DNA from 4 places in the Ensifer sp. ENS08 genome. Region 1 is predicted to be linked to each of the others. Evidence: predicted binding sites of a transcription regulator. Region 1 holds the regulator's gene; each other region holds the start of a gene.
What was found. The regulator PhoB, encoded in region 1, activates phosphate uptake and scavenging genes when phosphate is short. The targets are predictions, from matches to a motif close to TGTCATNNANCTGTCAT.
Positions count from the first base shown of each region.

Region 2: IB272_RS13295 (DUF1868 domain-containing protein) is a predicted target of PhoB. The motif match lies at 3,157-3,173, and genes of this name have one in related genera.
Region 3: IB272_RS13105 (DUF2794 domain-containing protein) is a predicted target of PhoB. The motif match lies at 3,742-3,758, and genes of this name have one in related genera.
Region 4: IB272_RS18365 (PhoX family phosphatase) is a predicted target of PhoB. The motif match lies at 2,627-2,643, and genes of this name have one in related genera.

Region 1 is NZ_JACVBF010000001.1:678,416-684,233, forward strand. Features, by position in the region: gene argF (ornithine carbamoyltransferase) at 56-973, opposite strand; gene IB272_RS03185 (aspartate aminotransferase family protein) at 1,078-2,277, opposite strand; gene IB272_RS03190 (GcrA family cell cycle regulator) at 2,699-3,220, shown strand; gene phoB (phosphate regulon transcriptional regulator PhoB) at 3,288-3,971, opposite strand; gene phoU (phosphate signaling complex protein PhoU) at 4,174-4,887, opposite strand; gene pstB (phosphate ABC transporter ATP-binding protein PstB) at 4,938-5,753, opposite strand; gene pstA (phosphate ABC transporter permease PstA) at 5,767-5,818, opposite strand, start outside.
Region 2 is NZ_JACVBF010000004.1:255,549-261,366, forward strand. Features, by position in the region: gene phaR (polyhydroxyalkanoate synthesis repressor PhaR) at 166-744, shown strand; gene IB272_RS13280 (membrane protein) at 839-1,240, opposite strand; gene rpmF (50S ribosomal protein L32) at 1,398-1,583, opposite strand; gene IB272_RS13290 (glutathione S-transferase family protein) at 1,729-2,376, opposite strand; gene IB272_RS13295 (DUF1868 domain-containing protein) at 2,373-3,107, opposite strand; gene mtgA (monofunctional biosynthetic peptidoglycan transglycosylase) at 3,210-3,983, opposite strand; gene IB272_RS13305 (polyprenyl synthetase family protein) at 4,129-5,043, shown strand; gene hisC (histidinol-phosphate transaminase) at 5,048-5,818, shown strand, end outside.
Region 3 is NZ_JACVBF010000004.1:216,077-221,894, forward strand. Features, by position in the region: gene acnA (aconitate hydratase AcnA) at 1-2,485, shown strand, start outside; gene IB272_RS13100 (thioredoxin family protein) at 2,691-3,464, shown strand; gene IB272_RS13105 (DUF2794 domain-containing protein) at 3,779-4,183, shown strand; gene IB272_RS13110 (GNAT family N-acetyltransferase) at 4,303-4,857, opposite strand; gene IB272_RS13115 (Bax inhibitor-1/YccA family protein) at 4,981-5,727, opposite strand.
Region 4 is NZ_JACVBF010000007.1:275,315-281,132, reverse strand. Features, by position in the region: gene IB272_RS18370 (PaaI family thioesterase) at 1-299, shown strand, start outside; gene IB272_RS18365 (PhoX family phosphatase) at 539-2,551, opposite strand; gene IB272_RS18360 (DUF2339 domain-containing protein) at 2,747-5,626, shown strand; gene IB272_RS18355 (HD domain-containing protein) at 5,633-5,818, shown strand, end outside.

The DNA of each region.
Region 1 (5,818 bases):
CGGCGGAGCGCACCGAAGCCTCTTCGCCGCCGTCGCGCGCGACCGGGCAGCCGGCTCAGACGAGCCCCATGCACCAGGCAATGACCGACTTCTGTGCGTGCAGCCGGTTCTCCGCCTCGTCGAAGACCACCGACTGCGGGCCGTCGATGACCTCGTCGGTGACCTCTTCGCCGCGGTGCGCCGGCAGGCAGTGCATGAACAGCGCATCGGAGGCCGCACGCTTCATCAGCGCTTCATTGACCTGGTAGGGCTGGAAGACGTTGTGCCCGCGGGCGCGATGTTCCTGGTTCATCGAGATCCAGGTGTCGGTCACGACGCAATTGGCGTCGGCGACGGCCTGTTCGGCGTCATGACACAAAAGGACCTCGCCGCCATTGTTGCGCGCCCAGTTCAGGAACTTGTCCTGCGGCTCGGAACCGAGCGGCACGGCCATGTTCATGCGGTATCCGAAGCGGGCAGAACCTTCGATCAGCGAATGCAGCACGTTGTTGCCGTCGCCGGTCCAGGCAATCGTCTTGCCCTTTACCGGACCGCGATGCTCCTCGAAGGTCAGGATATCGGCCATGATCTGGCAGGGGTGCGTATCGTCGGTCAGGCCGTTGATGACCGGGACCGTCGCATGCTCGGCCAGCTCCAGAAGGCGGCGATGGTCGGTGGTGCGGATCATGATGGCGTCGACGTAACGCGAGAGCACCTTGGCCGTGTCGCCGATCGTCTCGGCGCGGCCGAGCTGCATTTCGGTGCCCGACAGAAACAGGGTTTCGCCGCCGAGCTGGCGCATGCCGACATCGAAGGAAACGCGGGTGCGGGTGGAGGGCTTTTCGAAGATCATCGCCAGCATCTTGCCGGCGAGCGGCTTCTCGGCAGTTCCGGCCTTGGTCGCCGCCTTTCGGACGCGCGCATCGTCGATGATCGTCCGAAGGTCGGCGGCCGTCATGGCCGAAAGATCGAGAAAATGTCTGGTGCCTGCCATCGTACTCGGTTCCTGTCTGAAAAATCGGTCCCTGGTGCGGCACGCTATCGACGTGCCCGCACGAAGGTCATTCTAACGCCTTAGTCGTCCCTGGGTCGCTACCTTCAGGCCGCGGCGTTGCCGCTTGCCTTGCGAACCGCCTCGGCGGCGCGTTCGATACGTGCGAGCCCCTCGCGCGCCTCTTCCGCCGTCACGGTCAGCGGCGGCAGCAGACGCAGCACATTTTCGCCCGCCGGCACGGCCAGGAGCTTTTCGGCGCGGATTTCCTTCAGCAGATCGGCCGAAGGGCCCTTCACCTTGATGCCCAGCATCAAACCGTCGCCGCGGATGTCCTCGATGACATCAGGGAAGCAGTCCTTGAGCGACGCAAGGCCCTGGCGGAAGACCAGCGCGACATCGCGCACATGCGTCAGGAATCCGTCGGCCAGAACGACGTCGAGCACGGCGTTGCCGACGGCCATGGCCAGCGGGTTGCCGCCATATGTGGAGCCATGCGTGCCCGCCACCATACCAGATGCGGCTTCCTCAGTCGCGAGGCAGGCGCCGAACGGGAAGCCACCGCCGATACCCTTGGCGACCGCCATGATATCCGGACGGATATCCGCCCATTCATAGGCAAACAGCTTGCCGGTACGGCCGACGCCGGTCTGGACCTCGTCGAGGATCAAGAGCAGGCCGAACTCGTCGCAGAGCGCGCGCAGTTCCTGCATGAACTCCTTGGTCGCCGGACGGATGCCGCCCTCGCCCTGGATCGGCTCGATCAGGATCGCTGCGGTTTCCTCGGTAATCGCATTCTTGACCGCGGCGATGTCGCCGAACGGAACCTGGTAGAAGCCCGGCGCCTTCGGCCCGAAACCTTCGATGTATTTCTGCTGACCACCGGCGGCGATCGTCGCGATCGTGCGGCCGTGGAAGGCGCCTTCGAAGGTGATGACGTGGAACTTCTCCGGGTGGCCCTTGGAGAAGTGGTAACGCCGTGCCGTCTTGATGGCGCATTCCAGCGCTTCCGCGCCCGAATTGGTGAAGAAGACCTTGTCGGCAAAGGTCACCGCCGTCAGCCGGCGGCCGAGGCTTTCCTGGCCCGCAATTTCATAAAGGTTGGACAGGTGCCAGACCTTGTCGGCCTGCGCCTTCAGCGCTTCGACCAGGTGCGGGTGCGCGTGGCCGAGCGAGTTCACGGCAACGCCGGCACCGAAATCGAGATAACGCGTGCCGTCTTCAGCGATCAGCCAGGCGCCCTCTCCTCGCTCGAAACGCAACGGCGCACGCATGTAGGTATCGTAAAGCGGCGTGGTTGCAGTCATGCGAGGCTCTCCTTCACTCCAGATCGACATCGATCCCGCGCCTCACGCGGGCCGATAAAAATCAAAAATGCCGCCTTTCGGCGGCGCAGGCACTATTCCCATTTCGCGCTGCAATGTCAACAAAACCAAGCCTTGCAGCGCAACATGAAGGGTCGATTCCTGGCAGCAGAAAAATCGTCCGGGAGGGCTTGCAAAAATGCAACGCTGGCCGAGCAAGTTGGGGAAAACTACGAAATCGATTCGGCCTGATTCCCGGGACTCTTGCCACAGAGTCCAGCGGTCAGTACGTTAACATTCAATTACTAGACGCATGCGGCGGACCTAGTCACCAAAAGAGTTATCGCGTTTGCAACCCCGGGGTTTAACCGGGGTGCGGTGAGGGATTCTGCCATCCCCAACGCTGAGAACGGAGAGTGCAGAAATGAACTGGACTGACGAGCGGGTGGAGAAACTGAAGAAGCTTTGGTCCGAGGGCCTGAGCGCAAGCCAGATCGCGGCGCAGCTCGGCGGCGTCAGCCGTAACGCTGTCATCGGCAAGGTTCACCGCCTGAGCCTGCCAGGTCGCGCCAAGGCCGGCGGCAGCACCACGACGGCAGCCCGTCCGAAGCGCCCGACTTCGGCACCGCGCGCACCGAACTACGCTTCGCGCGTTTCGACCCGCCCGGTTGCACGCGCGGCCGGCGCTGTCGTTCTCAAGGAAGAAATCGAAGTCGATCTCGTTGCCGAGCAGGATTTCAGCACCCGGACCGACGTAGTCGTGCCGATGTCGCGCCGCCTCGAGCTGACCCAGCTCACCGAGCGCACCTGCAAGTGGCCGATCGGCGACCCGCTGAAGGAAGAGTTTCACTTCTGCGGCAACGATTCCCCGGAAGCCTCGCCTTACTGCACCTTCCATGCGCGGCTGGCCTACCAGCCGTCGGGCGAGCGCCGCAGGGCCCGCTGAGAAGCCGGACCGCATCAATAAAAAGGGGCCGATCGGCCCCTTTTTTTGTTGGCGACTTTCAGACCGCTCAGCTTTCGAGCGAATAGCCGGCGCCGCGAACGGTGCGGATGACGTCGGGCATGTTCGAGAAGTTCAGAGCCTTGCGCAGACGACCGACATGCACGTCGACGGTGCGCTCGTCGACATAGATGTCATGCCCCCAGACGCCATCCAGAAGCTGCGAGCGAGAGAAGACGCGGCCCGGCGAGGACATGAGGAACTCCAGAAGACGGAACTCGGTCGGGCCGAGGCGCACTTCGCGGCTGCGGCGATGAACGCGGTGGGTCTCGCGGTCGAGTTCGATGTCGCCGCAGCGAAGCAGCGTCGAGAGCACCTCGGGCTTTGCCCGGCGCAGCATCGCCTTGACGCGCGCCATCAGCTCCGGCGTCGAGAAGGGCTTGACCACGTAGTCGTCGGCACCCGTCGCCAGACCCCGGACGCGCTCGCTTTCCTCGCCGCGCGCCGTCAGCATGATGATCGGCAGACGTTCGGTCTCCGGACGCTGGCGCAGCCGACGGCAAAGTTCAATGCCGGAAACACCGGGCAGCATCCAGTCGAGGATAAGCAGGTCGGGCAGCCGCTCCTGAAGCCGGATCTCCGCCTCGTCGCCCCGCAGGATCGTATCGACGTCGAAGCCCTCGGCTTCCAGATTGTAACGCAGCAGAACGCTCAGCGCCTCTTCGTCTTCGACTACGGCGATTTTTGGCAACATCAGGTAACGTCTCCTTACCGCGGGCGGCCTTTGGGCTCATCGGCCCGGCCGGCGCTCAGACACTCTAAATCTGGAGCACATCCGCCGTTTTCAAAGGCGGGGCGAAAACCGCATGCTTCAGATACAGGAATTCGGGGCCGCGACCGAAGCCGCGACCGGATCAGATTTCAAGGGGCATGCATGCTTACGGCGCGCTTGGCGCTCAGTCGTTGACCGAGCCCAGCGTCGACGTGGTGTCATCCTTCGGACGCTCGCCTTCCGGCTGAGCACCCGTCGCCATGTAATAGATCGTCTCAGCGATATTGGTCGCGTGGTCGCCGATGCGCTCGATGTTCTTGGCGCAGAACAGAAGATGCGTGCAGGGCGTGATGTTGCGCGGATCTTCCATCATGTAGGTCAAGAGCTCGCGGAACAGCGAGGTGTAGATCGCGTCGATCTCCTCGTCACGCTCGCGGATGCTGTTGGCCTTTTCCGGCGAGCGCGAGGCGTAGACGTCGAGCACTTCCTTGAGCTGGACGAGAGCGAGCTCTGCCAGATGCTCGAGGCCACGGGCGAGCTTGCGCGGAATGCCGGAGCCGGCGACCGCGATCACGCGCTTGGCGGTGTTCTTGCCGAGGTCGCCGACGCGCTCCAGATCGGAGGCGATGCGGATCGACCCCATGATCTCACGCAGGTCGGCGGCGACCGGCTGACGCTTGGCGATCGTGACGATCGCCTTCTCACCGATCTGGCGCTCGGCGTCGTCGAGGACGGTGTCGTCCGAGATCACCTTCTGTGCGAGAGCCAGGTCGGAGTTGACCAGCGCGCGAACGGACTCGGCGACCATCTGTTCGGCGAGGCCGCCCATCTCCGAGATGCGGCGCGTCAGGTACTTCAGTTCTTCGTCATAGGCGGACATGATATGCATGGACATGATCGTCGATCCTTACGGGCGCTTTGCAGTTACTGTTGCAGCCTTATGCGGCCTCAGCCGAAGCGGCCCATGATGTAATCCTGGGTGCGCTGGTCATCCGGATTGGTGAACATCTTGTCGGTGTCGTTCTCCTCGACGAGATTGCCGAGGTGGAACATGGCGGTGCGCTGCGAAACGCGGGCGGCCTGCTGCATCGAGTGGGTCACGATGACGATCGTGAAGTTCGTGCGCAGCTCGTGGATGAGCTCTTCGACCTTGGCGGTCGCGATCGGATCGAGAGCCGAGCACGGCTCGTCCATGAGGATGACTTCCGGGCTGACGGCGACGGCACGCGCGATGCAGAGACGCTGCTGCTGACCACCGGAAAGGCCGGTGCCGGGCTCCTGCAGACGATCCTTTACCTCGTTCCACAGACCGGCCTTCTGCAGGCTGGTCTCGACCACCTCGTCAAAGTCGGCCTTGGTGCGGGCAAGTCCGTGAATCCGCGGGCCGTAGGCGACGTTGTCGTAGATCGACTTCGGGAACGGGTTCGGCTTCTGGAAGACCATGCCGACGCGGGCGCGAAGCTCGACGACGTCGATCGTCGGGTCGTAGATGTCGTCCTCGTCGAGCGTGATCTTGCCGGTGACGCGGCAGTTCTCGATCGTGTCGTTCATGCGGTTCAGCGTGCGCAGGAAGGTCGACTTGCCGCAACCCGAAGGTCCGATCAGCGCCGTGACCGTGTTCTCGCGGATGTTGAGGTTGACGTCGAAAAGCGCACGCTTCTCGCCGTAATAGACCGACACATCCTTGCCGATCATCTTGTAGGGCACGGTGTTCATTTTCTGATCCAGAGCCTTCTCGACTGCTGCTTCTGACATGATGTTCATAGTAATTACCTCACTACCAGCGGCGCTCAAAGCGACGTCGCAACAGAATGGCTCCAAGGTTCATG
Region 2 (5,818 bases), on a different contig from region 1:
AAGTCAAACGCCTTGATGCAGTGCCACAAAAGCGTCACCTAAAACGCAACCGCAAGATTTTGCACTTGCGTCGCCGCAACGCACAAAGACATTGTCAGCGGCGCGCTTTTGCGGATACTCTGAAAAACGCAATAAAGACGGGATGATGGGGGAGAGGAGACCCTGATGGCGAAGCACGAAGGCCAGATCGTTATCAAAAAATATGCGAACCGGCGGCTCTACAACACCGGGACCAGCACCTATGTCACGCTCGACGACCTGGCTGTGATGGTGAAGAAGGGTGAGGACTTCATCGTTCAGGATGCAAAATCCGGCGAGGACATCACCCATTCCGTGCTGACGCAGATCATCTTCGAGCAGGAGTCCAAGACCGGCAACACGCTGCTGCCGATCTCCTTCCTGCGCCAGCTGATCTCGTTCTACGGCGACCAGATGCAGATGGTGGTGCCGAGCTATCTCGAACACTCGATGCAGGCTTTCACCGAGCAGCAGTCGCAGATGCGCGAGCAGATCAACAAGGCCTTCGGCGACACGCCGCTCGGCAAAAACCTGCAGGTTCCGCTGCAACTTGTCGAAGAGCAGGTGCGTCGCAACACCGAGATGTTCCATCAGGCCATGCAGATGTTTTCGCCCTTCATCACCGCGCCGCCCGTGAAGGAAACAAAGAAGGCCGAAGCCAAGGATATCGACGAGCTGAAGGAGCAGCTTCGCGCGCTCCAGACCAAGCTCGACAATCTCGGCTAAGCAGGACCACCAGGCAGGAATACGGTTCCTGCCTTCACCTCACCTGAACAGAGATCGCGGAAATCGGGGCGGCGTCGCCCCGAACCGTCTGGACCTAGAGGCCGATCGACACGTCCCGGCCGGCCGAGCGCATCGACACGGCAAAGCCGGCGATAACATCGATGAAGCTGATGGTCATCAGGATGAAGAAGAGCTGCGTTGCCGCCGGTGCGAGCAGCAGAAATTCGATCAAAAAGACGATGAACAGGATCATCGAGAGCAGATGATCCATCAGTGCGCGGCTGCTCGTGCGCGTCGCTTTCAGCAATTCGACGAAGAGCAGCAGCAGGGCGCCGACGATCAGAAGGTCGCCGAAGCGCATCGTCCAGGTCGCGCCTGATAGCATGGAGAGCGACACCATGTCGGCGTTCAGGCCGGCGAGGCCGCCGAACATTCCGATCATCGCGAGATTGTAGATTGCAAAAGGCAGGATCAGCAGCGGTATGGCAGCAAGCATCAGAACTCCTTGACCGCGTTTATGGGGAACCATGTTTATGCGGCGTCGTCACGCAAGGCGCCAGCGATACCACGGCGTCCAAGCAAGATCATGTCAGATGCAAAACAAAAGGGCCGGCAGAGCCAGCCCTTTGAACCTAATCCGCGAACGGAAACGCTTATGCGCTTTCCTTCGGGGTCAGAACCTGACGGCCACGGTACATGCCGGTCTTCAGGTCGATGTGGTGAGGGCGACGCAGTTCGCCGGAGTTCTTGTCTTCGACGTAGGTCGGGGTCTTCAGAGCGTCAGCCGAACGGCGCATGCCACGCTTGGACGGGCTCGTTTTTCTTTTAGGTACAGCCATTTCATTCTCCACTTATCGGGCAAACACTGTTCAGCAGCCGAAATGGCCGTGTAAAACAGATGTTAATCACGGAAATTTGGCGCGCTTATACATGGACAACTGCCGTTTGACCAGTCCCCACGGGCAATTTTTCGACTCGACCTTTTCAGACCTCGTCTTCGGCGACGACCCACGGCTCTGCGCGGGCGGCCTCCTCCCATTTCAGGAACGCCGGATGTGCCTTCACGCGGTTCATGTAGCCGAGCGTTTCTCGATCCGCAACGAGATCATAGACGTCGAAGCGGTTAACCACAGGCGCGTACATCGCATCGGCCGCGCTGAAGGACCCGAAGAGGAACGGGCCACCGGAACGCGCAAGCGCCTCCGTCCAGATCTGCTCGATACGTGCCACGTCCGCGCGGACGTCCGCGCCAACGTCCAGCGCCTGCTTTGGCCGACGGATGTTCATCGGGCAGGCACCACGCAGAGCGCGAAAACCGGACAGCATCTCCATCGAATAGCTGCGCGCCCGTGCGCGCGCCTGAGGGTCGGCCGGCCACAGCCCGGCGTCGGGAAAGAGTTCGGCGACATATTCGATGATCGCCAGCGATTCCCAGATAAGCAGGTCCCCGTGGCGCAGCAGCGGCACCTTTCCGGTCGGCGAGATCGCCCGGATCTCCGGATTGCCGGCGGCGAAATCGAACGGAATGACCACGTCCGAGAAATCGATGCCGACTGCCGTCATCGCGATCCATGGCCGCATCGACCAGGACGAATAGTTCTTGTTGCCGACATAGAGTGTAAGTCCGGTCATTTCTGTTCCTTGATTGCTGGTCTCTCCGAGAAAACGATCAGTTCCTCGAAATGGTTCATGTCCTCGAACGAGCAGAAGGCCGGCGGATCGAGCGCGATCACCGGCGCCTGCTCGCGCAGAAAAGCGAGCTGCTCGTCCAGCATCGCCTGCCAGCGCGGCAGCGCCGCATCGTCGAGCCAGTCGACGGGGTAGGCATAGGTGATGTGGAATTGGTAGTCGTCATGATCCGGATGGCGATAGCCGAAGGCTTCCGCGAAAGCGTCGCGCCAGGCCTTGAGACCGGCACGGTCGGCGGCACCGTCGCCTTCGAGCGCAAGGCCCGTCGGCGTGATCTCGGTCACGCGGGCGCGGAACTGCTCCAGCGGCGCAAAATGCGCAAGCCGTTCGCAATAGTGCGCCGTCATCACCTCGATCGGCGTATCGAGCGGCATGCCAGCCGGCCAGTAAGGGAGCTTCCGGCGGTGTTCGATGATGCCCTGGAAGATCGTCATGTGCAGGCTGGACGGGTGGGTAAAGGCGAACTGCCCCGCCTCGGGCATCGCCATCACCCGGTCGCGCACCGCAAGCACGGCGGCCTCGGACGGCGATCCGGCGGCAACGTGAGACACAACCGTGTTGCCCGGTTCCGAAAGGAACTGGCCTTCGGTGTTGTAGCGCGTTCCGAGATGTCTCGGCGGGGCATCGTTGGCGCTGCGGCCAAGGGCGAGAAGCGAGGGGGAAATCAAGGTCATGGAGCAATCGGGCCTTTCGAAGGGAGAGAGGCCCAGATGGCAGAACTCTACAACGCGAGCATGACATCGCCCGACGAGCCCATCCAATGAAAAGGTCTGATCCTAATTATAAAGGCAGGTGATGTAACCGCCGGAGCGGCTGGCGCGGCGCTCGATCAGGTTCGCCAGACGCTTGAGACCGCGGCCTGGTTTTCCGGCGTTGCGCTCCTTCGGATTGGGCAGCGACACCGCAAGCAGCGCCGCCTGCCGGCGCGAGAGCTTCGACGCCGAAACCCCGAAATGATGGCGGGCGGCCGCCTCGATACCATAGATCCCGTCGCCCCATTCGGCGATGTTCAGATAGATCTCCATCATCCGCCGCTTGCTCCACACGAAGTCGGCGGCGACCGCCAGCGGCAGTTCCATGCCCTTGCGCAGGAAGGAGCGACCGTTCCAGAGATAGAGGTTCTTGACCGTCTGCATCGGAATGGTGCTCGCGCCGCGGGTCGATTCCCCTTCGAGCGCATCCTCGACCACGCCCCGCATCTGGCCCCAGTCGACGCCGTCATGCGCGCAAAACTGCCCGTCCTCCGACATCATCACCGACTGCACCAGAACCGGGGCGATATCATCGAACTCGACCCATTGCCGATCGTAGCCGCGCAGCAGCACGAGATCGCGCAGCATGAGCGTCGAGACGGGATGGATGAACTCCACCAGGTAGAGAACGATCAGCGCGTAGGGAAGGACGAGAAAGCCCAGGACAGCCAGGACGATCTGGCGGCGACGCGTACGCAACGTCCGGCGAAGCGAAGACCAGCGACTGGAAGGCAATTCGCCCTCCTCGCGCGCTTCCGGAACGACGTTCGCGGCCTGACTGTTCACCTCGCTGTCCATCCGCTTCTCTTAGTGCATGCGCAGGCAGAGTTGAACGGGCTTTCTGGCAAAAGGCAAGGCGCGGAGAAGGCTGTCCCAGGGAAAGCGCGCGGCTGCGACACGAATCCCCGTTGAAAGCCCTCTTCGCCCATGTCAAAGAGCGCGCATGAGCCAGGACACATCGCCTTTTACCCGTCGCCTCGCCACCAATGCCCGCACCGTCGAGGGTCTGCTGGAACGTCTGCTCGGCCAGACGACGGAAGCCGACGAAATCGCCCGGCCGGCAAACCTGCTCGCGGCCATGCGCCACGGCGTGCTGAACGGCGGCAAGCGTCTGCGCCCCTTCCTGGTGATCGAATGCGCCGATCTGCTCGGCGGCAATCGCGATGCGGCCTTGCGCGTCGGCGCGGCGCTCGAATGCGTGCATTGCTATTCGCTGGTCCATGACGACCTGCCGGCGATGGACGACGACGACATGCGCCGCGGCCAGCCGACCGTGCACAGGGCCTTCGATGAGGCGACGGCGATTCTTGCCGGCGACAGCCTGCTGACCTTCGCCTTCGATATCATCGCAGCACCCGAGACAGCGCTTTCGGATGCGCAGAAGGTGGAACTGATCCTGGCGCTCGGACGCGCCGCCGGCCACGGCGGCATGGCCGGCGGACAGGCGCTCGACCTGGCCGCGGAAAAGTCGCCACCGGACGAGGCCGGGATCGTCACGCTGCAGGCGATGAAGACAGGTGCCCTGATCCGCTTTGCCTGCGAGGCTGGCGCCATCGTCGCCGGCGCCGCGAAGGAGGACCGCGCGCGGCTTCGCGCCTTCGGCGAAAAGATCGGCCTTGCCTTCCAGCTTGCCGACGACCTGCTCGACCTTACCGCGGATGCTGAGACCATGGGCAAGGCAACCGGCAAGGACGCCGCCCGTGGCAAGGGCACGCTGGTCGCGCTCAACGGCCAGACCTGGGCGGAAGACCGGCTGGAGCAACTGGTCGCCGAAGCCGAAGCGCTGCTTGCGCCCTATGGAGCGCGCTCGGCCATTCTCGTCGAAGCCGCCCGTTTCATCGCCAATCGCAGGAGCTAGATCCATGAGCAAATACTGGTCGCCGATCGTCTCCAAGCTGAAGCCCTACGTGCCTGGCGAACAGCCGCGCATCGCCAACCTGGTGAAGCTCAACACCAACGAATGCCCCTACGGCCCGTCTGAGAAGGTGCTCGACGCGATCGCCGCGGCAGCGAGCAGCGATCTTCGCCTTTATCCGGACCCGCTGGCGCTGAAGCTGCGCCAGGCCATCGCCGTACGCTATGGCGTGACCGCCGAAGAAGTCTTCGTCGGCAACGGCTCGGACGAGGTGCTGGCGCACATCTTCGCCGGCTTGCTGAAGCACGACGCGCCGCTGCTCTATCCGGATATCTCCTACAGCTTCTATTCGACCTATGCGCGGCTCTTCGAGATCGACACGGTCGAGATCCCGCTCAGCGATCGCTTCGAGATCGATCTCGCCGACTACGACCGGCCCTGCGGCGCGATCATCCTGCCGAACCCGAATGCCCCGACCGGCATCGCTTTGCCGCTCGCCGACATCGAGCGGCTGGTCGCAAGCCATCCGGACCAGCCCGTCGTCATCGACGAGGCCTATGTCGATTTCGGCGGCCAGTCGGCCGCGGAACTGGTTTCGAAATACGAGAACCTCTTGGTCGTCCAGACCTTCTCCAAGTCGCGCGCGCTTGCGGGCTTGCGCGTCGGCTTCGCTATTGGCCAGAGCCCGATGATCGAGGCGCTGGAACGGGTGAAGGACAGCTTCAACTCCTATCCGCTCGGCCGCCCGGCCCAGGCCGGCGCCATCGCCGCGATCGAG
Region 3 (5,818 bases), on a different contig from region 1:
CGCTTGGCTCAACGACAAGGGCACGGCTGAAAACGAAATCGCCTACCGCCCGGCCCGCGTTCTGATGCAGGACTTCACCGGCGTGCCTGCTGTCGTCGACCTCGCGGCGATGCGCGACGCCATGGTCTCGCTCGGTGGCGACCCGGAAAAGATCAACCCGCTCGTTCCCGTCGACCTCGTCATCGACCACTCCGTCATCGTCGACGAATTCGGCACCCCGAACGCCTTTGCCCGCAACGTCGAGCTCGAGTACGAGCGCAACGGCGAGCGCTACCGCTTCCTGAAGTGGGGCCAGCAGGCGTTCAAGAACTTCCGCGTCGTTCCGCCCGGCACCGGCATCTGTCACCAGGTCAATCTGGAGTATCTGGGCCAGACCGTCTGGACCCGTGAAGAAGATGGCGTCGTCACCGCCTACCCGGACACCTGCGTCGGCACCGACAGCCACACCACCATGATCAACGGTCTCGGCGTTCTCGGCTGGGGCGTGGGCGGCATCGAAGCGGAAGCTGCCATGCTCGGCCAGCCGGTCTCCATGCTCCTGCCTGAGGTCATCGGCTTCAAGCTCACCGGCAAGCTCAAGGAAGGCGTCACCGCGACCGACCTCGTGCTTATGGTCGTGCAGATGCTGCGCAAGAAGGGCGTTGTCTCGAAGTTCGTCGAATTCTTCGGCCCAGGCCTCGACAACATGACGCTCGCCGACCGCGCCACCATCGGCAACATGGGTCCGGAATACGGCGCCACCTGCGGCTTCTTCCCGGTCGACAGCGAAACCATCAACTACCTCACCATGTCCGGCCGTGAAGAGCAGCGCATCGCTCTCGTCGAAGCCTATTCCAAGGCTCAGGGCATGTGGCGTGACGGTGACGGTTCCGAGCTCGTCTTCACCGACACGCTCGAACTCGACCTCGGCGACGTCGTTCCGGCCATGGCTGGCCCGAAGCGTCCGGAAGGCCGCATCCCGCTCGAAAGCATCGCATCGGGCTTCGCAACCTCGCTTGAAGGCGACTACAAGAAGCCGGGCCAGCTTTCGAACCGCTATGCCGTCGAAGGTACCGATTTCGATCTCGGCCATGGCGACGTCGCCATCGCTGCGATCACGTCCTGCACCAACACCTCCAACCCGTCGGTCCTGATCGCTGCCGGCCTGCTCGCCCGCAACGCGGTCGCCAAGGGCCTGAAGTCCAAGCCGTGGGTCAAGACCTCGCTCGCACCGGGATCGCAGGTCGTCGGCGAATATCTCGCCAAGTCCGGCCTGCAGAAGGACCTCGACGCGCTCGGCTTCAACCTCGTCGGCTTCGGCTGCACGACCTGCATCGGCAACTCCGGCCCGCTGCCGGCGCCGATCTCGAAGACGATCAACGACAAGGGCCTGATCGCCGCCGGCGTTCTCTCGGGCAACCGTAACTTCGAAGGCCGCATTTCGCCGGACGTCCAGGCGAACTACCTCGCTTCGCCGCCGCTCGTCGTCGCCTACGCGCTTGCAGGTTCCGTCCAGAAGGACCTGACCAACGAACCGCTCGGCGAGGACCAGGACGGCAAGCCGGTCTTCCTCAAGGACATCTGGCCGACCTCCAAGGAAATCCAGGAGTTCATCTTCAAGTACGTCACCCGCGAACTTTACGCGACCAAGTACGCCGACGTGTTCAAGGGCGACGAAAACTGGCAGGCCGTTCAGGTTCCTCCGGGCCAGACCTATGCCTGGGACGACGGTTCGACCTACGTGCAGAACCCGCCCTACTTCGTCGGCATGGGCAAGTCCGGTTCGGGCATCTCCGACATCAAGGGCGCCCGCGTGCTTGGTCTCTTCGGCGACAAGATCACCACCGACCACATCTCGCCGGCCGGTTCGATCAAGGCGGCTTCGCCGGCCGGTGCCTACCTCATCGGTCATGGCGTCGGCGTTGCCGACTTCAACCAGTACGGCACGCGTCGTGGCAACCATGAGGTGATGATGCGCGGCACGTTTGCCAACATCCGCATCCGCAACCACATGCTCGGCCCGAACGGCAAGGAAGGCGGCTACACCATCCACTATCCGTCCAAGGAAGAGATGTCGATTTACGACGCCGCCATGCAGTACAAGGAAGAGGGCGTTCCGCTCGTCATCTTCGCCGGCGTCGAATACGGCAACGGTTCGTCGCGCGACTGGGCTGCCAAGGGCACCAACCTGCTCGGCGTCAAGGCCGTCATCGCGCAGTCCTTCGAGCGTATCCACCGCTCGAACCTCGTCGGCATGGGCGTCATTCCCTTCGTCTTCGAGGAAGGCACGACCTGGGAATCGCTGGGCCTCAAGGGCGATGAGATCGTCACGATCGAAAATCTCGCCAATGTCCAGCCGCGCGAAAAGCGCGTTGCCAAGGTAACCTACGGCGACGGCAGCGTGAAAGATGTGCCGCTCGTCTGCCGTATCGATACGCTGGATGAAGTGACCTACGTCAACAACGGTGGCATCCTGCAGACGGTTCTGCGCGACCTCGCCGCTTAATCGCGCGAGCGCATACAAGGCTCTGGAGCCGGGACGCCGAAAGGCGCCCCGGCTCTTTCTTTGAGGTGCACCGGCCAACGATCGGGTGCTGGATCGCGCTCACTTGCCATCTCACTCCAACGTGACTTCCCGTTGATGCAGGGGCGTCGTATGTAGTGAACTCCCCCACAAGGAGTAGGCCGCCGGCCGGTAACGAAGTGACGCCATGACATCCGCAGACCGTTCTTTCATTCGCCCTGTTGCACTGGCTTTCGGGCTGCTCGCAGCCGCCGGTGCCCCTGCCGGGGCGCAGGAGAAACAGGCGGTCAAGGGCGTTGTCGAACTGTTCACCAGCCAGGGCTGTTCGTCCTGTCCGCCGGCGGATGCGGCGCTGAAGTCGCTGGTCGACGAGGGCGATGTGGTGGCGCTCGCCTATCACGTCGACTACTGGAACTATCTCGGCTGGGCCGACACGCTGGCATCGAAGGAAAACACCGAGCGGCAATATGCCTATGCGCGCATGCTCGGGCGCAACGGCGTCTACACGCCCCAGGCGATCCTGAACGGCCGCGACCACTTGAACGGCGGCAACCTGCAGGCAATCAAGACGCGGCTGGAAACGATGAAGGCGGAAGGCAAAGGGCTTGCCGTTCCCGTCGACGCCAAGATCCTCGGCGAAGAAATCCAGATCACAATCGGTAGCGGCATCGGCAAGGCCAATGTCGTCGTCGTCTATTTCGACCGCGCCAAGATCGTGAAGATGGAGAAGGGGGAGAACAGCGGCAAGGAAGTCCCCTATTGGCATGCGGTGCGTGACATACAGACGATCGGCATGTGGGACGGCCAGCCCGCGTCCTTTACGCTGCCGGCGACGGTGCTGACCGAGCGCCCGGGAAACAGCGGCTGCGCGATCCTGCTGCAATCGATGAAGGACAAGGAAACGCCGGGTGCCATCATCGGCGCTGCGGCCGTGCTCGCCGGCCCTCAGGGCAAATTGTAGGGACGGCGAAGCGCAAGGGGTTGGTTCGGCCCGGCAGCATCGAGGGGCTGGGGCTGAGGGTTCGAAGTTACCGGACCGAACCGGCCATAACTGCGTTCGGTGAACTCCCGCAGCATGACGATCTGACCGGACATACGGTGGCAACGACTCTGTCCGTCAGCGCCCGCGAGTTTTGCGATGAATTGGGGCGCCGGTTTGACTGAAATGGGGCAGAGGCAAGAAATGACCTCATCGTCCCATGGCTTCCAGCTTGCTTTTCGGCTCGTGTCAGGCACACTGTAATCGTTCTGTCACAACAGAAGGCCGGATTGCCGATGACCGATGAGCCGGATTTGCCGCAAGGCGAGGCGCGCCATCAGCGCGAAACCACTTCCGAAGTGGTCGTCGATCTTCACGAATACAAGAACGCCAAGAACGCTCCCCCCATCACTTTCCATCGCCGCGAATTGGATCAGATCCTGTGGGTCTACGGCCGTATGGTCGGCGAAGGCGAGTGGCGGGACTACGCGATCGACCACCTGAGGGACCGCGCGGTCTTCTCAGTGTTCAAGCGTTCGGGCGAAATGCCGCTCTACCGGATCGAGAAGAACCCGAAACTGGCCGCGAAACAGGGCGCCTATAGCGTGCTGAACATTCACGGCACGATCCTGAAGCGCGGTCACGAGCTCGCCCAGGTGCTCAAGGTATTCGACAAGGTGCTGAGGCTGGTGGAAACCTGACCACCCGGGAAAGTGTGACATCAGGAGACGCCCGCCGACGTCACGGGCAGCAACGGCACGACCTGCCTACGGCGCGCTTCGAGGCGCTTCGCCGACTGACGTTCTTCAGCAAGCGATGGTCACTGGTAGAGGGTGTCCGGATAGACGTCTTCCGGCGGGTCGGTCGCCTGGCCCTCGCCGAGCGCGAGCTGCATGATCGTCGTGTCGAGCCAGCGGCCATGCTTGAAGCCGGTCGCTTTCATCGTGCCCTGGAGTTCGAAGCCGAGCGACCGGTGCACGGCGATCGAGGCCGGATGGGCACCGCCGATCACCGCGACCATCTGGCGGAAGCCGAGTTCAGTGCAACGCCGGACGAGTTCGACCAGCAGCGCCTTGCCGGCACCCTTGCCGCGCGCTTCCGGCGCCAGGTAGATGGAATCCTCGACCAGGAAGCGATAGGCCGTGCGCGTGCGGAAGCCGGATGCGTAGGCATAGCCGATGATCGTCCCGCCCGCGTCTACCGCAACCATGTACGGGTAGCCGCTGCCGATGATCGTTTCGAACCGCGCCCGCATCTCCTTTTCGGATGGCGGGTTGATCTCGTAGGTCGCAACCCCGTGCAACACGGATTCGCGATAGATCTCGGTGATGACGGGAAGATCGGCCAGGGTGGCGTCGCGCAGGGTCAGGGACATGGCTAAAGACTTTGATCCCAAGGTTTCGTCGTCCTTTCACTCCCACGGAGCCCGGACGCTTTCAAGCTGCTCCAGCAAACAAAAAAGGCGGCCAAAGCCGCCTTTTCCGTCTGCTGTTCAGACTTAGTTGTTCCGGTTGCCCATAAACTGGAGCAGGAACATGAACAGGTTGATGAAGTCGAGGTAGAGCGTCAGCGCGCCCATGATCGCCTTGCGGCCGGCAACGGTGCTGTCATCGGCTTCGTAGTACATTTCCTTGATCTTCTGCGTGTCGTAGGCGGTGAGGCCTGCGAAGATCAGCACGCCGATCACGCTAATCGCGAAGGCGAGCGCCGAAGAGGCGAGGAAGATGTTGACGATCGACGCGATGATGACCCCGAACAGACCCATGATCAGGAACGAGCCCATGCCGGACAGGTCCTTCTTCGTGGTGTAGCCGTAAAGCGACAGGGCGCCGAACGAGGCGGCCGTCACGAAGAACGTCTGAACGATGCTCTGGCCGGTGTAGATCAGGAAGATCGACGACAGCGACAGGCCCATCAGGGCCGCATAGATCCAGAACGTCGTCTGCGCGGCAGAAACGCTCATGCTATTGATGCGGAAGCTCATGAAGAACACGAGCGCCAGCGGCGCCAGCATCACCACCCACTTCAGCGGGCTCGTATAGATCGCAGCACCAAAGGCAGTCAGCTGGCCATCCGAAAACGCCATTTGGAAGGCCAGGTAGGCCGCGACGCCAGTGATCGCCAGACCAAGCGCCATCAGGTTGTAGACCTTCAGCATGTATGCGCGAAGGCCTTCGTCAATCACGGCACCCGCCTGAGCGCCGGCGGGCGACATTCGGGTTTGGTAATTTCTCAGATCAGCCATTGTTTCCTCATTCAAGCTCCGGTGGAAGTTACGGTGTCGGGCGGCGAATATCGCCCTGGAAGATGAGCTTCCACGCCCAGGCGCCGCTGCG
Region 4 (5,818 bases), on a different contig from region 1:
TCAATCCGCTTGGCACAGTGCATGGCGGATGGACGGCAACGATCATGGATTCGGCCCTCGGCTGCGCTGTCTTCACCACCGTCAAACCTGGGGAGGCCTATACGACGGTCGAGTTCAAGGTGAACCTCGTGCGGCCGCTGCTGCCCGATATGGGCGAGGTCTTCTGCGAGGGGCGCATCGTGCATCGTGGCCGCACCATCGCGACCTCCGAAGCCTGGCTGCGCGACCGTAACGGCAAGCTGCTCGCCCACGGCACCGAAACCTGCGCCATCTTCCCGATCGACAATCTCAGGCGTTAAAGCAATTCCAGGAAAAGTGCGAAGCGGTTTTCCGTCCGGAATTGCGTCACTTCAAGCTGAGCAATTCCAGGAAAAGTGCGAAGCGGTTTTCCGCCCGGAATTGCGTCACTTCAAGCTGAGCAATTCCAGGAAAAGTGCGAAGCGGTTGTCTGCCCGGAATTGCGTCGCTCAAGCAATGTCGGAAGCAAGAAACGCCGCGCAGAATGGCGCGGCGTTCCTCTTTGTAATCGCAGTCCTGATCAGCCGATGCGACCGCCGCCCTGCTTCGTTACGGCGACGACAGCCGGGCGTACCGGCATGTCGTCCTGGAAGTCCGGCCAGCGGGTGGCCGGCGTCTCGTAAGTTGCAAGGCCGGCGTCGCCTGGGTGCTGGACGGCGAGGAAGAATGTGTCCGAGGTCGGGTTGAAGCAGGGGCCGCACATTTCGGCGCCGACCGGCACGCGGAAGAAGAGCTTCGACGTGCCACGGGCGGCGCCGTCCGTGTCGATCGCCCAGATGCCGTCGGTGCGGCCGGTGTCCTTTTCGTTGTTGCCGTCGGTCGATACCCAGAGGCGGCCATCGGTGTCGATGGCGCAATTGTCGGGCATGCCGAACCAGCCGTTCTTGGTGGTGGCGGTCGAGAACGAAGCGCCGACCTCGGCAACGCTCGGATCGCCGCACTTCAAGAGAACGTCCCAGCGGCTCTTCAGCGACGCGAAGTCGCCGTCGGTCTCGGTGATCTCGACGATGTGGCCGAAGGCGTTCTTGGCGCGCGGGTTGGCCGCGTCGACTTCTTCGGCCTTGCGCTTGGTGTTGTTGGTCAGCATCACGTAGACCTTGCCCGTCTTCGGGTTCGGCTGAACGTCTTCCGGACGGTCCATCTTGGTGGCACCGAGCGCGTCGGAGGCAAGACGGGTGTTGATCAGCACGTCCGCCTGCGAGGCAAAGCCGTTGGCTTCGGTCAGCGGGCCTTCGCCGTGCGTCAGCGGCATCCAGGTGACGGTGCCGTCTTCGTCGAACTTGGCGACATAGAGTGTGCCCTCGTCGAAGAGGTCCATGTTGGCGGCGCGATCGTCAGGGTTGAACGTGCCCTTGGTCACGAACTTGTAGACATAGTCGTAGCGCTCGTCGTCGCCGGAATAGAGCACGACGCGGCCGTCCTTGTTGACGATCGATTCGCAGCCTTCGTGCTTGAAACGGCCGAGGGCTGTGCGCTTCTTCGGCACCGACGTCGGATCAAGCGCGTCGACCTCGACGATCCAGCCGAAGCGATTGGCTTCGTTCGGCTCTTTGGAGACGTCGAAACGGTCGTAGAAGGACGCCCATTCATACTGGCCGCCCGGTGCGCCCAGCCGCTTCAGCTGCTTGTATTCCGGATGGTCCTCGGCAATCTCGCCGCCAAAATAGCCGTTGAAGTTTTCTTCGGCCATCATGTAGGTGCCCCAGGCGGTGACGCCGCCGGCGCAGTTGTTGAGCGTGCCGAACACCTTTTTGCCGGTCGGGTCGGACGGCGTCTTCAGGCGGTCGTGACCGGCGGCCGGGCCGGTGATCTGCATCTCGGTGTTGACGGTGATGCGACGGTTGTTCTTGCCGTCGAGAACCGGCTGCCACTTGCCGTCGACCTTGCGGATCTCGATGATCGTGCCGCCATGTGCGGCCATCTCGATGTCGACCAGCTCCTTGCTGTATTCGCCGAGAACGACCTTCTCTTCCTCGACTTCCTTGCCGTCCTTCGTCACCTTTTCCTTCACGACGCTGGCGAAGGCCGGGAACATCAGTTCGGCATTGGTGTATTCGTGGTTGACGACGAGCAGGCCGTGGTCGGCGCTGCCGTCGAGCGGGATGAAGCCAACATAGTCGTTGTTGTAGCCGAACAGCTTTTCCTGGGCAGCGGCCGTCTGGTTCTTCGGGTCGAACTCCGGGCTGTCGGCGAAGATCTTGTCGCCCCAGCGAAGCAGGACGTCGGCATCGTAACCTTCGGCGACATGGTGCTTTTCGTCGACGCCGGCTTCGATCTCGGTAAAGTCGAAGCGCGAACCGTCCTCGGCGCGTGCCTCTTCGGCGGTCAGGAGAGCGAGCGGGCTGACGGTGGTCGAGATCGCGGCAACTGCCAGCGAGCCGCCGATGAACGACCGGCGCGAGAAGCGGCGGTGGATGATGTCGCCCATTGTCGGATTGGCGGAACAGTTGTGGCCAACGTCTTCCAGCTCTTCCCTGCGTTCCGTCAGCGTCTTGAATTCGGTCTCTTCCGTCTGGGCGAGATGCTTGTCCATGATCGGGTCTCCTGGTTGAACGATGGAAACCACCGCGCAAGGCAGCGGTGTTCATCCGCCTGTACCAGCTGCCCCATGACAGTTCTGCGACATTTCCGTGAAGAGATTACAGCGCTCGGCCGTCTATAGATTTGGCGCTTGCATAAAAGTCTGTATGGTTGCGCGCGCCGGCGATTGCGACTGCCAGGGGAAAGTATGTTCGAACTTATTGCTTTAGCTGCCTTTATTCTGGCCCTGTCCGCCTATCTCGGCAACCGAAGGACGACCGAGCGTCTTGGTGCCGAACTCGCCGCCCTCAAGGCGGAGGTCGTGGCGCTGAAGGCCGCTCCGGGGGGAGGCGCCCCGGCTGAAACGGCGACCGAGGCGTTTGCGGCTGCGGACGAGTTGTCGGCCATGTCGGAGACGCCGGAGCCAGAGACGCTGGACGATGCCGCTGCCGCCTTCTCGGCCAGTGCGCGCGAGGGCGCGCGGATTTTCGGCGATGCGGAAGGAGCCGCGGCCAAAATCGAGGGCGAGGAGACGATCGCTGCCAGCACGGAAGCACCGCAGCCGGTCGCAACCGTACCCCGTCAGACCGAAAGCCTGGAAAGTCGCCTCGGCGCCCGTTGGGCCGTCTGGGTTGGCGGCATCGCGTTGGCGCTCGGCGGCGTCTTCATGGTCAAGTATTCAATCGATGCCGGGCTGTTGAGCCCGGCGGTTCGCCTGACGCTTGCTGCCTTGTTCGGCCTCCTGCTGATGGCGGCGGGCGAGGTCATCCGTCGGCGCGCGGTGCCCGTGATCGCCAACGAATTCCATAACGCCATGATCCCCGGCATCCTGACGGCGGCCGGTGCCGTCACCCTCTTCGGGGTCGCCTATGCCGCCTATGGCATCTACGACTATATCGGCACGGGCACGGCCTTCGTTCTCCTGGCGGCGATTTCGCTCGCCACGGTTGGTCTGTCGCTGCTGCATGGGCAGGCGCTCGCTGGCCTCGGCCTGCTTGCCTCGCTGATCACGCCGGCGCTGGTTTCGAGCAACGAACCGCGCCCCTGGGTTCTTTTCGGCTTCCTCGCGATCGTTTGGCTCGCGACCCTGCTTGCATCGCGGCTGCGCCGATGGACCGTAGTGCCAACGCTTGCCAATGTTGGCATAGGGCTCTGGGGCCTTGCCTATGTCGCTGCGGCATCGCCCTTCGAAGCACGGCCGGTCGCTTTCGTCCTACTTGTGATGATCGCCGGCATCGGACTTATCTGGCCTGCCGCCATCGAACGGGAGCCAGTGGCAGAAGCGCGCGAAGTGCGTGATGCGACTGAAGGGTCCGAAATGCTGGAGCCGACCGAAGCGACAACCCGACCCCGGGCCGTCGTCGGGCCATGGGAACGCCTGTTCGTTCCACCGCACGCGGCAATCTCCATTTCGGCCGCGATCGTCGTCACCATGCTTGCGCTCCTCCTCATCAGCCCGGCAGTCTATGCGGTCCGCTTTCCGGTGGCGGAGTTTGCAGTTGTCGTTGCGGCGCTGGCGGCGTTGGGCGCCTGGCGGACAACGGCAGTCTATCCCGCCGTGCTTTCAGCGGTCGGCGCTGTTGCTGGCGTCTGGAGCCTGACGGCGCTGAGCGGCGTGCTCGCCTATCTCGATCCCTCGCTGGCCGACGCTCTTCCGGCAGTCGTCCTGCCCGGGCGCACCGCGATGATCACCGCAATGCTGCTTGCGGCGCTGTTCGTCGCACTCGGCGGTTTCGTGCTGTCGCGCCGGCTCGTCGCCCATCCGCAATATTCGACACTCTGGGCGGGCATCGCCGCGGTCGTTCCGATCGCGCTCGTCGCGATGTCGTTCCTGATGACCGGCAACTATGCCTTCGACCTGCCGCACGGCCTGTTCTCACTCGTCGCCGCGGCGGCGCTGCTGGCGCTTGCGGACTGGCTCTACCGCCGCGAAAGCGAGGCGGTGGCGCGCGATACGGCGGCCGGCTTGCTGGTGGCCGGCTCCTTCACCTTTCTCGTGCTTGCCCTCCACGCCTGGACGGACGGGCTGGTCACGACGCTTGCGATCGCCGTGCTTGGAACGGCCTATGCGCTCGCCACGCGGATCCGCACCTGGCCGATTCTGCCGTGGATGACTGGTGCAGCGGCCGTCGTCGTACTCGGGCGCATCGCCTGGGAGCCGACGATCGTCGGTGCCGGCAATCTCGGCACCACGCCCGTCTTCAATGCGCTGCTGCCGGGCTACGGCATCCCCGCCGTGCTGCTTGCGGGCTCCGCCTATTTCCTGAGATCCTGGCCAGGCACGCGGGTGCGCAACTTGCTGCAGGCGCTTGCCAGCCTTTTCGTGCTGTTGACGCTCGCGATCCTGGTGCGCCATGCGATGAACGGCGGCGTGCTCGACAGCGCGGTGCCGACCCTCGGCGAGCAGTCGATCTACACGCTGCTGGCAATCGGCGCCTCGGCGATCTTCATGAGCCTCGACATGAAATCACCGAGCCCGGTCTTCCGCTACGGCGGCATGGGCCTCGGCGTGCTCTCGATGCTGTCGGTGCTTTCGGCGCATCTCCTCGGCCTCAACCCCTATTTCAGCGGCGAACTGCTGGGGCGTATCCCGTTCTTCGACCTGCTGTTGATCGGTTATCTGTTACCGGGGCTCGGCTATGCGGGGCTCGCCTGGTATGCACGCGACAAGCGGCCCTTGCCCTATGTCATGGCACTTGCGGTCAGCGGCGCGGTGCTTGCTTTCGCCTGGGCGAGCCTCACGGTCCGCCGTGTCTGGCAGGGGGAAAACATCGCGGACTGGAAGGGTTTTCTGCAGGGCGAGACCTACACCTATTCGGTCGTCTGGCTGCTGCTCGGCGTGCTGCTGCTGGTGCTCGGCTCGCGCTTCCATGCCAAGAGCATCCGCATCGCGTCGGCCGTTCTGGTCTTCGTTGCCGTGCTGAAGGTGTTCCTGATCGACATGTCCAACCTCGAAGGTTTCCTGCGGGCTCTGTCCTTCATCGGCCTTGGCGGGGTATTGATCGGGATAGGGCTCTTCTACCAGAAGATCTTGTCCGGCGTCGGCGCTGCACCGACGGCGCCGGCAAAGCCTGCCGAACAGCAATAGGACATCATGACAGAGATTTCGAAACTCGCGGCCGCCTTCGCGCCGCATGAGGAACTTGCGGCGGCGTTGCTGCCGCATGCCTTCGCCGCCGATGACGGCTCGCACGATGCCGCGCATCTGATCCGTGTCTGGAAGAATGCCGCCCGCATCCAGGCGGAGGAGGGCAGTGAGGCGCGTTTGCTCGCCGCCGCG